2 regions of the Methylophilus sp. UBA6697 genome follow, and region 1 is predicted to be linked to the other one. Evidence: predicted binding sites of a transcription regulator. Region 1 holds the regulator's gene; the other holds the start of a gene.
The links. Region 1 encodes sigma-54, which starts transcription at its own class of promoters, with help from an activator protein. Its sites were predicted from a motif close to TGGCACNNTTCCTGCT; they were not measured.

Region 1 (5,563 bases):
GTTGCACTGGTCGCCCGCACAGGGTTTGTAACCTGTCTATCAAAGCAATATTGTGCGCACCGCCGCCGCAGACATAGATTTCTGCGGCACCGCTGCAATGCTGTTTCAAGGCATTGGCAATCGTCACTGCTGTCAATTCCAGCAGCGTACGGGCGACATTCTGTGGCGTGTCAGCATGGGCTTGCAGGTGTGCATGGAGCCAGGCCTGGTTAAACAGGTCGCGGCCAGTGCTTTTCGGGATGGGCAATGCAAAATACGGGTCAGCAAGCAAAGCGTCCAGCAAGGCTGGATTGACGTCGCCACGTACTGCCCAGGCGCCACCAGCATCATAGCTCTGGCCTGTGTGCTGCAGGGTCCATGAGTCCATAAGTAAGTTGCCGGGGCCGGAATCAAAGCCAATCACCTTGCCGCTCACCGGCAAGTCGCTCAGGTTGGCGATGCCGCCAATATTCAAAATGACGCGATGTGTGTCTGGTGCTGCAAAGATTGCCTGGTGAAAGGCGGGCACTAATGGCGCGCCTTGTCCGCCAGCCGCAATGTCGCGGCTGCGAAAGTCGCCGACCACGGTGATGCCAGTGCGTTCCGCCAGGCGCGCATGGTTACCCAGTTGCAAGGTATAGGCCTGGCCGTTGGCCAGATCAGGACAGTGGCGTATGGTTTGCCCGTGGCAGCCAATCGCCGTCACGGCTTCTGCCGATACATTGGCTGCTTGCAATAAGTCTTGCACTGCCGCTGCGTAGAGGTCGGCCAGCTGATTGGACACTATAGCGGCGGTATGTAATTCGTTGACGGCTGGCGTATGCAGATCCAGCAGGATTTGTCTGATATCCGCCGGATAAGGCAGGAAATACTGGCTTTGTTGCTGCAGATGCTCGCCTTGTTGCGAGACCAGGACGGCGTCCACCCCATCCAGACTGGTACCAGACATCAGGCCGATAAACAGGCGTGTTTGAGTGGGTGGGGCAGAAAAATTCATAAGGCATAAGTGTAACACTGCTCATGCCTGGCTTACAGAAATGCATGGGATTACGTTAAAATAGCTGTTTTACTTTCATGACGAAGCGTGCGCAACGCGCGCCTCAAAAAAAGAACCTTTATGACAGACGTAAACCAAGCTTCAGTGACGACTGAAGCACTGAGTCCAGAGATTGTGAACGCACTGGCGATTATCAAGCGCGGTGCCGATGAACTATTAATCGAGCAAGAACTGATTGAAAAGCTGAAAACCGGCAAACCCTTGCGTGTGAAAGCAGGCTTTGACCCCACCGCACCTGACCTGCATCTCGGGCACACCGTGCTGATTAACAAATTACGCCAGTTGCAGGATCTAGGGCACCAGATTCAATTCCTGATTGGTGACTTTACCGGCATGATTGGTGACCCGACGGGTAAAAGCACCACGCGCCCGCCGTTAACGGTCGAACAGGTGAAGGCGAATGCCGACACCTATTCCGAACAGGTATTCAAGATTCTGGACCCGGCCAAAACCGAGATTGTGTTTAACTCCAAGTGGTTAAGCGACCTCGGTGCCGCGGGCATGATCAAACTGGCAGCCAGCCATACGGTTGCCCGTATGCTGGAGCGAGATGACTTCTCCAAGCGTTTCAAAGGCAACCAGCCAATCGCGATTCATGAATTCTTGTATCCCTTATTGCAGGGCTATGACTCTGTGGCTTTGCAGGCCGATTTGGAACTGGGCGGCACAGACCAGAAATTTAACCTGCTCATGGGCCGTGAATTGCAAAAGCAGGCTGGCCAGTCGCAGCAATGCGTGTTGATGATGCCGTTGCTGGAAGGCCTGGACGGCGTGAATAAAATGTCCAAGTCTTTGGGTAACTACATCGGTATCAGCGAAGCGCCTGAGACGATTTTTGCCAAAATCATGTCGATTTCTGATGAACTGATGTGGCGTTACATCGACTTGCTGTCATTTGCCACCCTGGAAACCATCGCTCAGTGGAAAGTGCAAGTGGCTGCTGGCGACAATCCGCGTAATATCAAGGTCGGTTTTGCACAGGAAATCGTCGCCCGTTTCCACGGCCAGGCGGCGGCTGAAAAAGCCCTGCAAGATTTCCAGACCAGGGCTAAAGGCGGGATTCCTGATGATGTGCCTGAGGTAGCAGTGGCGATTGACGGTGATAGCATCAGTATCAGCCAGTTGCTCAAGCAGGCGGGCCTGGTGGAAAGCACCAGTGAAGCCATGCGTGCCGTGCAACAAGGCGGCGTGAAGCTGGATAGCGTAAAGGTTGATGATAAAAACCTGTCACTGGCAAAAGGAGTGACCGTGGTGGCGCAAGTGGGCAAGCGCAAGTTTGCCAAAATCACCATCCAGTAAACATGCGTTACTCATTCAAAAAGGCCGCATTTGCGGCCTTTTTGGTTTACAGCGATTTGCGTAAATTGGCTGGTGGAATATTCAGCGATTCGCGGTATTTGGCAATGGTGCGGCGCGCAACCACAATGCCTTGCTGCGCCAACGTATCGGTGATTTGATTGTCAGACAATGGTTTTTTCTGGTTTTCTTCAGCGACCATTTGTTTGATGAGCGCGCGAATGGCGGTGGCAGAACATGAGCCGCCCGCATCGGTGGCGACTGAGCTGCCAAAAAAGTATTTAAGTTCAAATACACCGCGTGGCGTGAGCATATACTTATGCGTTGTCACGCGAGAAACCGTGCTTTCATGCAAGTCGAGCTCTTCGGCAATTTCGCGCAATACCAGGGGCCGCATGGCAATTTCCCCATGTTCAAAGAAATTGCGCTGTCTGTCCACAATCGCTTGCGACACACGCAAGATGGTAGAAAAGCGTTGCTGGATATTTTTAATCATCCATTTGGCTTCCTGCATCTGGCTCTGCAGATATTGGCCGGAGCTTTCACGGTTGCGCTTGAGGATATCTGCATACAACTGATTGATACGCAATTTGGGGATCACGCCATCATTGAGCGACGCCATCCAGATGCCTTTGATTTTTTTGACCACGACATCGTGCTGAATAAAGTGGTCATGGCTAAAGGTCGCAAACTCATTGCCTGGCTTGGGGTTTTGCTGGCGGATCAGTTGTTGCGCGCCTTTGAGCGCGGCTTCGTCGCAAGTGAGTACCTTGCGCAATTTGACAAAGTCTTTGTTGGCCAGCAATGCCAGGTGATCTTTGGCAATTGCCATCGCAATACGCAGATAAGGTGTCTCAGGCGGCAGTACTTGCAGTTGTAGCAAGATGCATTCACGCAGGTCACGTGCACCGACGCCGATCGGATCCAGGTTCTGGATCAATTTCAGTGCGGTTTCCAGCTCCAGTAACTCAATTTCCAGCTCTGGCGGCAACAGGTCGACAATCTCCTGTAGATCCTGCTCTAAATAACCATCATCGTTAATGCTGTCGAGCAAAAATTTCACCAGATCCATGTCACGCTTGGATAGATGTGCCAATTGCATCTGGTTGATCAGGTGCTCGCGCAGACTGATGTTGCTGGCGTCCTGGCGAGAGAAGTCACTATCTTCATCATCGAGGTTGTTGCGGCCCGCTTCGTCCCAGTTGCTGGCACTGCCAAACTCTTCGTAGTCATCTTCAAACTCGGGCGGCGTGAATTCTTCATTCAGATTTGGTTGTTCGCCTTCAGTGCCGCTCGTTTCGTCACGTGGTTCATCACGCAGACTCTCTGCAGGGGGCGTGAGGTCGTTTTGGGTAGCGACATCAAATGAACTTGCATCCACCTGCTCTGTGTCTGTCGAGCTGGTGGCCAATGGCGAGTTATCTTCAAATTCTCCTTCTTCGCCATCTGCCATTTCCAGCAACGGATTTTCCTGCAGGATGGTTTCCAGCTCCTGGCTTAACTCCAGCGTGGACAACTGCAACAGGCGGATAGACTGCTGCAGTTGCGGGGTGAGCGCCAGGTTTTGTGAGATGCGTAATTGCAGGTTTTGCTTCATATCAGGTTACAGCCTAAAGTTCTTGCCGAGATAGACTTCACGTACGCCTTCGTTCTGAATGATTTCGTCTGGCGTGCCTGCGGCAAACACAGCGCCTTCATTAACGATATACGCCCGGTCACAAATATCCAGGGTTTCACGCACGTTGTGGTCTGTAATCAAAATGCCGATATTCTGGCTGCTCAGGTAGCGGATAATTTTCTGGATCTCAATCACCGCAATCGGGTCAATCCCGGCAAATGGCTCATCCAGCAGGATGAATTTTGGATCTGTGGCCAGGCAGCGCGCAATCTCTACGCGGCGGCGCTCGCCGCCCGACAGGCTGACGGCCTGGCTGTGACGGATATGCTGGATATGTAATTGATCCAGTAAAGACTCCAGCCGCGCTTCACGCTCTTCTTCCGTGTAAGGGCGGGTTTCCAGGATTGATAAAATATTATCAGTCACCGTCATTTTACGAAAAATGGATGCTTCTTGTGGCAGGTAAGCCAGGCCCATGCGGGCGCGCTCGTGCATGGGCGCGCGGCTGACATCTGCCCCATTCAGCGTAATGCTGCCGTCGTCCAGTGCGACCAGGCCAACAATCATGTAAAAGCTGGTGGTTTTGCCAGCACCATTCGGGCCGAGCAAACCAATCACTTCGCCGCTGCGTAGCTCAAGTGTAGTGTTTTTAACCACGGTGCGTCCCTGATAGGCTTTTTTCAGGTGGCTGACACGTAAGTGGTTATGATCTGGTGAAACTGTTGTCTGCATAAGGCCGGTCTTTAGGGTTGCGCTTTCGTAGGCTCATTAGTGGTGTCGGCGGGTGCCGGTTCCACTTTGATTTGCAGTGAGCGGTTCATGCGCAGCCCTTGTTGCGAGGTTGGCTTGTTATCAATCACAGGCGGCGTGGTTTTGTTCTTGGGCTGAATGGTCGCTTTGACGCGGCTACCGGCGGTACCATTGGGGTTAGCCTTGGTGCCGCCAATGACTTCGGCGTACTCTGCATTGGCGTCATAACTGATGTAGTCGCCGGTGACCAGGTCTTCACCACGTTTGACCCAGGCGTTGGTGTATAGCTGTACCTTGTCCATGCGCGCGTTGTATTCAATACGCTGCCCACTGCCTTGCATCCATTCGTCTTTGCCTGTGCGTTTTTGCTTGAATGTGGTCGGGTTGCCGGTACAGGTACTGTGCTGAAAGCCATCCTGGTCTTCACGCACAATCATTTTGTCGGCTTTGATTTGCAGGGTGCCCTGGTTGAGGATCACATTGCCGGTATAAATGCTGATTTTTTTGGCATCATTCACAGTCACGGTATCCGCTTCCAGCTCAATCGGCTGGTCACGGTCAGACTCTTCAGCCAGCACGCTGGTTGACCACGATAGCAGTGCCCATAAGGTCAAGCAGGTGGCATAAAATAATGGCTTGTGCGTGTTCAACTCATTTCTCCAGAATCAACGACCCTTGTGATTGCCTGTTTTCGCCTTCGCTGCCGGGCTTGCAGTTTTTGCGACTGCGGGTGCGCGTACATAATGTACATGCACCCGGTTAAATAATTGCATGGTGCCTGCCTTGTTATCAAAACGCATGCCGGTACCTGTGATCACCGTCGCCGGTAGCTGGCGGATAGTGACCGGCAAATCGGTGTAAGC
Region 2 (5,563 bases), on a different contig from region 1:
CCGCTCATATACGGTAGAGGGCTATTTGCAGGAGATCGACCAGGCCGGGATTGATATTGCCGTGGTGGTGGGGCGTGAGACGCCGGACCTGACCATAGACGACCAGCAGATTGCCGACCTGGTCAAACACAGTCCCAAACTGGTGGGCCTGGGTTCGGTGGATATTGAAAGCCGTGGCGTAGACAGTGCCTTGGCCGCGATTGAAAAAGCCGTTCATCATTACGGCTTCAAGGCCATTAATATCGAACCCGGCTTTGGCAAACCGGCACGCCAGGTCGATGACCCCATTTTTGACCCGGTCTACGAGGCTTGCCAGCAGCATGGCGTACCCGTGTGCGTGATGTCCGGCCCCACCACGCCAGACCTGGACTACGCGCACCCGAACGCGGTGGCCAGGCTGGCCAGGAAATATCCCCAGCTCAACATCATTTGTTTCCACGGTTATTACCCGTATGTGAATGAAATTGTCGGTGCGGCGTTCCGTTATCCAAACCTGTACCTGGTGCCCGATATGTATATTTTCCAGCCTGGCGCCGAATTATATGTACAGGCGGCGAACCAGTTTCTGGGAGATCAGTTACTGTTCGGCACCTCTTATCCTTTCAGGCCGATGAAGCAAACCATAGACGACTTTGCCGCCTTGGGTTTTAAAGATGCGGTGCTGGAAAAAGTGTTTTATCAGAATGCTGCGCGCTTGTTAAAGCTCAGCGTATAAGAATGCAGGCAGGAATAACTATGCAATCTCCGTTACCACCATTTGATGCCGTCGCCGATGCGGTAGAAGCCATTGCCAATGGTGAATTTGTCATCGTCGTCGATGATACCGATCGTGAAAATGAAGGTGATCTGATTATTGCCGCTGAAAAAATTACCACCGAAAAAATGGCGTTTCTGGTCAGGCATAGTAGCGGCCTGGTCTGCGTGGGCATGTCCGCGCCACGTTTACAGGCGCTGGATTTACCACAAATGGTGACGCATAACGCTGACCCTTTCCGCACCGCGTTTACAGTAAGTGTGGATTACAAGTACGGCACCACCAGCGGCATTTCGGCGGCGGATCGTGCGCTCACGCTACGCAAGCTGGCCGACCCAGCCAGTGTGGCCAGTGATTTTCACCGCCCTGGCCATATTTTCCCGTTACGTGCGCGCCGTGGCGGTGTGCTGGAGCGGCCAGGCCATACCGAGGCGGCGCATGACCTAGCGGCACTGGCAGGCTTGCAACCGGTGGGCGTGCTATGCGAAATCGTCAATGATGATGGCAGCATGGCCAGGCGGCCAGACTTGCTGCGCTTTGCCAAACAGCACGGTTTAAAGGTGATTACGATTGCCGATATGATTGCTTACCGCGAGCGACAGTTGCAGGTGACCTATCCACGCCAGCCTGTGCGCCCTGTTCGGCAACAAAGCACATTGCTCGATGCAGCCATGGTGTATAGCGGTTAAATCAACGATTGATCAACACAACAAAGCCCTCCATGTGAGGGCTTTGTTTTTACTGCAGCTAGTTTAAGTCTATGCTTAAATCCACGGATGACGCGGCGGTTTCACGTTATTCAGGCTGTAATTGCCCACGGCATGATACTTCCAGCGTACCGGGTCATGCAGGGTATGGGTACGGGCATTGCGCCAGTGGCGGTCCAGGTTGTACTCACCCAGCGTAGAACGTGTACCGGCCAGTTCAAACAGTTTGCTACCTGCCAGCAGCGCGGTTTCGGTACTCAATACCTTGGCTTCGGCCACGGCAATGGAGGCTTCTGCCACGGTGTCTTCGTTCGGGTTGCGTTGCGCTTCGTCTATGTATTCCCCGGCGCGCGCCAACAAAGCTTCAGTCGCGTGTAAACGAATCTGCAAATCGCCAATGTCTTTAATGGTATGTGGATCTTCGTAACCATGCTCCAGGTCAGTATCAATCCACGGGCGGGTATGGTTGCGGACAAAATGCAGCGTATCCTTGAACGCGGCGCGCGCAATGCCGGTATCTACCGCGGCCTGGATAATTTGTGCTACCGGACCCATGGCCGTCGGGCGGTCGAACGCCAAATGGTGTGGCAACACATACTCGCTGGGCACAAAGATATTTTCCAGCAGGGTGGTACCGCTGGCCGTCGTGCGTTGACCAAAACTGGACCAGTCATCAATGATGGTCAGGCCTTCTGCCCCGGCCGGTACAAAAGCCACCACGGTATTGTCGTGCTCATCCTTGGCCACTACCGGTACCCAGTCAGCCAGCAAAGCGCCAGAAGAATAGAATTTTTTGCCGTTTAAGAAGTAGCCGCTGTTGGTAGGTGTCAGTTTGGTTTTGACATCATTGACACTGCGGGTGCCGATTTCAGAAAACGCATTGCCAAAGCGTACGCCTTGCAGCACCAGCTCATAAAAAAACTTTTTCTGGAAGTCCGTGCCGTCCAGGCGCAGGCCTTCCACCATATACAAGTGGTTTTGCGGAATCTGCCCGATGCTGGGATCGGCTTCTGCCACCGTAGCAATGACTTCGGCCAGGGTTTTGTTCGACACAAACGCGCCGCCATATTCTTTCGGCACAGTAATGCCCCACAAGCCGCTGCTGGAGAATAAATCCAGTTCCTTGCGCGGCAGGCGTCTTTCTTTGTCACGCGTAGCGGCTTCTTTGGCGATTTCACTCGCGACTTGTTTGGCCACGGCAATCGCTTCGGCGTCACTGGTGATCACGTGCGCCGGTTGGCGCGGCGGGTGCTCGGGCAAATGCGCAATCTTGCTTGCATGTGCAGTCATATTGAATCCTTGTCAAAGTAAAGGTTGGGAATAAAGGCGCAGTGTTTCCATTAAAAAGCGGCTGCGCGTTGCCTTACTGCATTGCATTTAATATGCCAATTGTTAAGTGATTGAATTTAAACGATAAGGTTTGGTTGTGGGTTTTTGCACGCCTCTACAGAAACAGTTTTCTGCTGAATGCCTGCTGATTAATCAGCAATCGCACGTTGCCACAAGGTCATTTGAGATCGACCTGCCTGCTGCATTTTTAGAAAAGTTGCTGATATATCAGCAGTTCATCAGCAAAACTAGCCTGAATTCAACACGTTGAAAATCATAAAAAACATCATAAGTAATTGATATTTATGATTAATTTAATCTGGCATGGATGCTGCTAATAGTATTGGTGAGCTGGCCTGCCTGCGATTGAACACACAAAGCGGCAGCAGCAACCTTAATTAGGAGTCATGATGAGCCGTCCGTTAAAAGTCACTGCCGTTTCCGGCAGCTATAAGTTGCCTTCCAGAACCGCTGCGCTGGTGGAAGCAATCACCCAAACACTGGGGCAGCAATTGCCTATTGATCTGCATGTGATCGAGTTAAGTGAAATAGGCAGCAGCCTGGTTGCTTCTTATGATCCCAAAGCGCTGCCAGTGAAAGTGCAAAAAGATATCCAGGCCATTGAAACGGCTGACCTGCTGGTTGTGGCGACGCCGGTTTACCGCGCGTCTTATACCGGCTTATTCAAACACTTGTTTGACCTGGTCGATTATGAGGCCTTGGTCGATGTGCCGGTATTGCTGGCGGCGACCGGTGGCAGCGAGCGCCATGCCTTGATCATTGATCATGAACTGCGCCCATTGTTCAGCTTCTTTCAGGCGCTGACCTTGCCGATTGGTGTCTATGCCACCGAAGCAGATTTTGAAAACTATCAGGTGAAAAGCGAGGCGGTCACTGCCCGTATTGCATTGGCGGTGGAGCGTGCCTTGCCATTGCTCAAGCATAGAGAGCTTGTGAATAAAGACCGTTTGCTGGCGGTATAAGCCACGCGATGATTTGCCGAACATTATTTGGAGAGCGATGATGAGTACAGAAAATATTAAATTTGCCTACTGGGTGCCTAACGTTAGCGGTGGCCTGGTGGTTAGCAATATCGAACAGCGCACCAGCTGGGATATCGACTACAACCGCAAGCTGGCACAAATTGCCGAGAATGCCGGGTTTGAATATGCCTTGAGCCAGATCCGTTTTACCGCCGGTTATGGCGCCGAGTTCCAGCATGAGTCGGTGTCTTTTTCGCATGCCTTGCTGGCAGCGACCACCAAATTGAAAGTGATTGCGGCTATTTTGCCTGGTCCGTGGAATCCGGTGCTGGCAGCCAAGCAACTGGCGACGATTGATATCCTGACCGAAGGCCGGGTGGCGGTCAATATCGTCTCTGGCTGGTTCCGTGGCGAATTTACTGCCATTGGCGAGCATTGGCTGGATCATGACGAGCGCTATCGCCGCTCCAAAGAGTTTATCGAGGCGCTCAAAGGTATCTGGACGCAAGATAACTTCACTTACCGTGGCGACTTTTACCGTTTCAGCAACTACAGCCTGAAACCAAAACCATTGCAACAACCCCATCCTGAAATCTTCCAGGGCGGCAGCTCACGTGCGGCGCGCGATATGGCGGCCAGTGTCTCTGACTGGTATTTCACTAATGGTAATACGGTCGAAGGCATCAAGGCGCAGGTAGATGATATCCGTGCCAAAGCCGCGGCCAACAATCACCAGGTCAAAATCGGCGTCAATGCCTTTGTGATTGCGCGTGATACCGAAGAAGAAGCCAAAGCAGTACTGGCAGAGATCATCGCCAAGGCCAACCCTGACGCGGTCAATGCGTTTGGCCATGAGGTCAAGAATGCCGGTGCCTCCAGTCCGGAGAAAGAGGGTAACTGGGCGAAGTCGACCTTTGACGACCTGGTGCAATACAACGATGGCTTTAAAACCAACCTGATCGGCACGCCGCAGCAAATTGCAGAACGCATTGTCGCCCTGAAAGCCGTGGGTGTAGACCTGATCCTGTCTGGCTTTTTGCATTTTCAGGAAGAGGTGGCTTACTTCGGCGAGAAAGTGTTGCCGCTGGTGCGTGAGCTCGAAGCCAAAAAACTGGCCAAAGCTGCTTGATCAATCTCGAAAAGAAATCGTCATATGGCCGCTGATACATTACCGAACTGGCTAGCATCGCAGGCAGCGCAGCGGCCTGCCGGCGTGGCGATTCGCCATAAACAACTGGGGATCTGGCAGGAAAGTAGCTGGCAGTCGGTGCACCGCGCGGTATTGCTCGCCGCCCGCTTTTTGCAGCACAAGGGATTCGGCAAGGGCGATACGCTGGTGTTGCTCAGTGAGCCGCGGCCAGAAGCCTTGTTGTTGTCTTTAGCTGCGCATTATCTGGGCGGTGTCTCTGCGCCGCTAGATGCTGCTTATCCACAACCACAGTTGCTGGATTTGTTGCATACGCTGCGGCCGAAGTTTGTGTTTGCCGAAGGGCAAGCGCAGGTGGATCAGGTGTTTGAGGCCAAACCGGATGTGCAACTGGTGATTTATGCCGATGCCCGTGGCCTGGCGGCTTACCAGCATCCGGCACTCTCGGCCTATGCCCAGGTTGTGGCAACGGGGGCAGAGGCAGCACCCGATTTAACCATTGGTGCAGCGGCTAATGATATTGCCTTTCGCTTTTATCGCTTAAGTGCGCAGTATCAACTGGAGTATCGCGAATTAAGCCATGCCGAGCTATTGAACAATGGCCGTCAACTGGTGGCGGATGAGGCGTTGACTGATCAGGAGC

Region 2: msuE (FMN reductase) is a predicted target of sigma-54. The motif match lies at 3,111-3,126, and genes of this name have one in related genera.

Annotation. Positions count from the first base shown of each region.
Region 1 covers NZ_DKJH01000031.1:4,873-10,435, reverse strand. The annotation lists gene B3355_RS09065 (anhydro-N-acetylmuramic acid kinase) at 1-976, opposite strand, end outside; gene tyrS (tyrosine--tRNA ligase) at 1,097-2,335, shown strand; gene B3355_RS09055 (RNA polymerase factor sigma-54) at 2,382-3,929, opposite strand; gene lptB (LPS export ABC transporter ATP-binding protein) at 3,936-4,682, opposite strand; gene lptA (lipopolysaccharide transport periplasmic protein LptA) at 4,694-5,350, opposite strand; gene lptC (LPS export ABC transporter periplasmic protein LptC) at 5,366-5,563, opposite strand, start outside.
Region 2 covers NZ_DKJH01000041.1:1,038-6,600, reverse strand. The annotation lists gene B3355_RS10645 (amidohydrolase family protein) at 1-715, shown strand, start outside; gene ribB (3,4-dihydroxy-2-butanone-4-phosphate synthase) at 736-1,443, shown strand; gene B3355_RS10635 (SfnB family sulfur acquisition oxidoreductase) at 1,519-2,751, opposite strand; gene msuE (FMN reductase) at 3,198-3,773, shown strand; gene sfnG (dimethylsulfone monooxygenase SfnG) at 3,814-4,902, shown strand; gene B3355_RS10620 (AMP-binding protein) at 4,927-5,563, shown strand, end outside.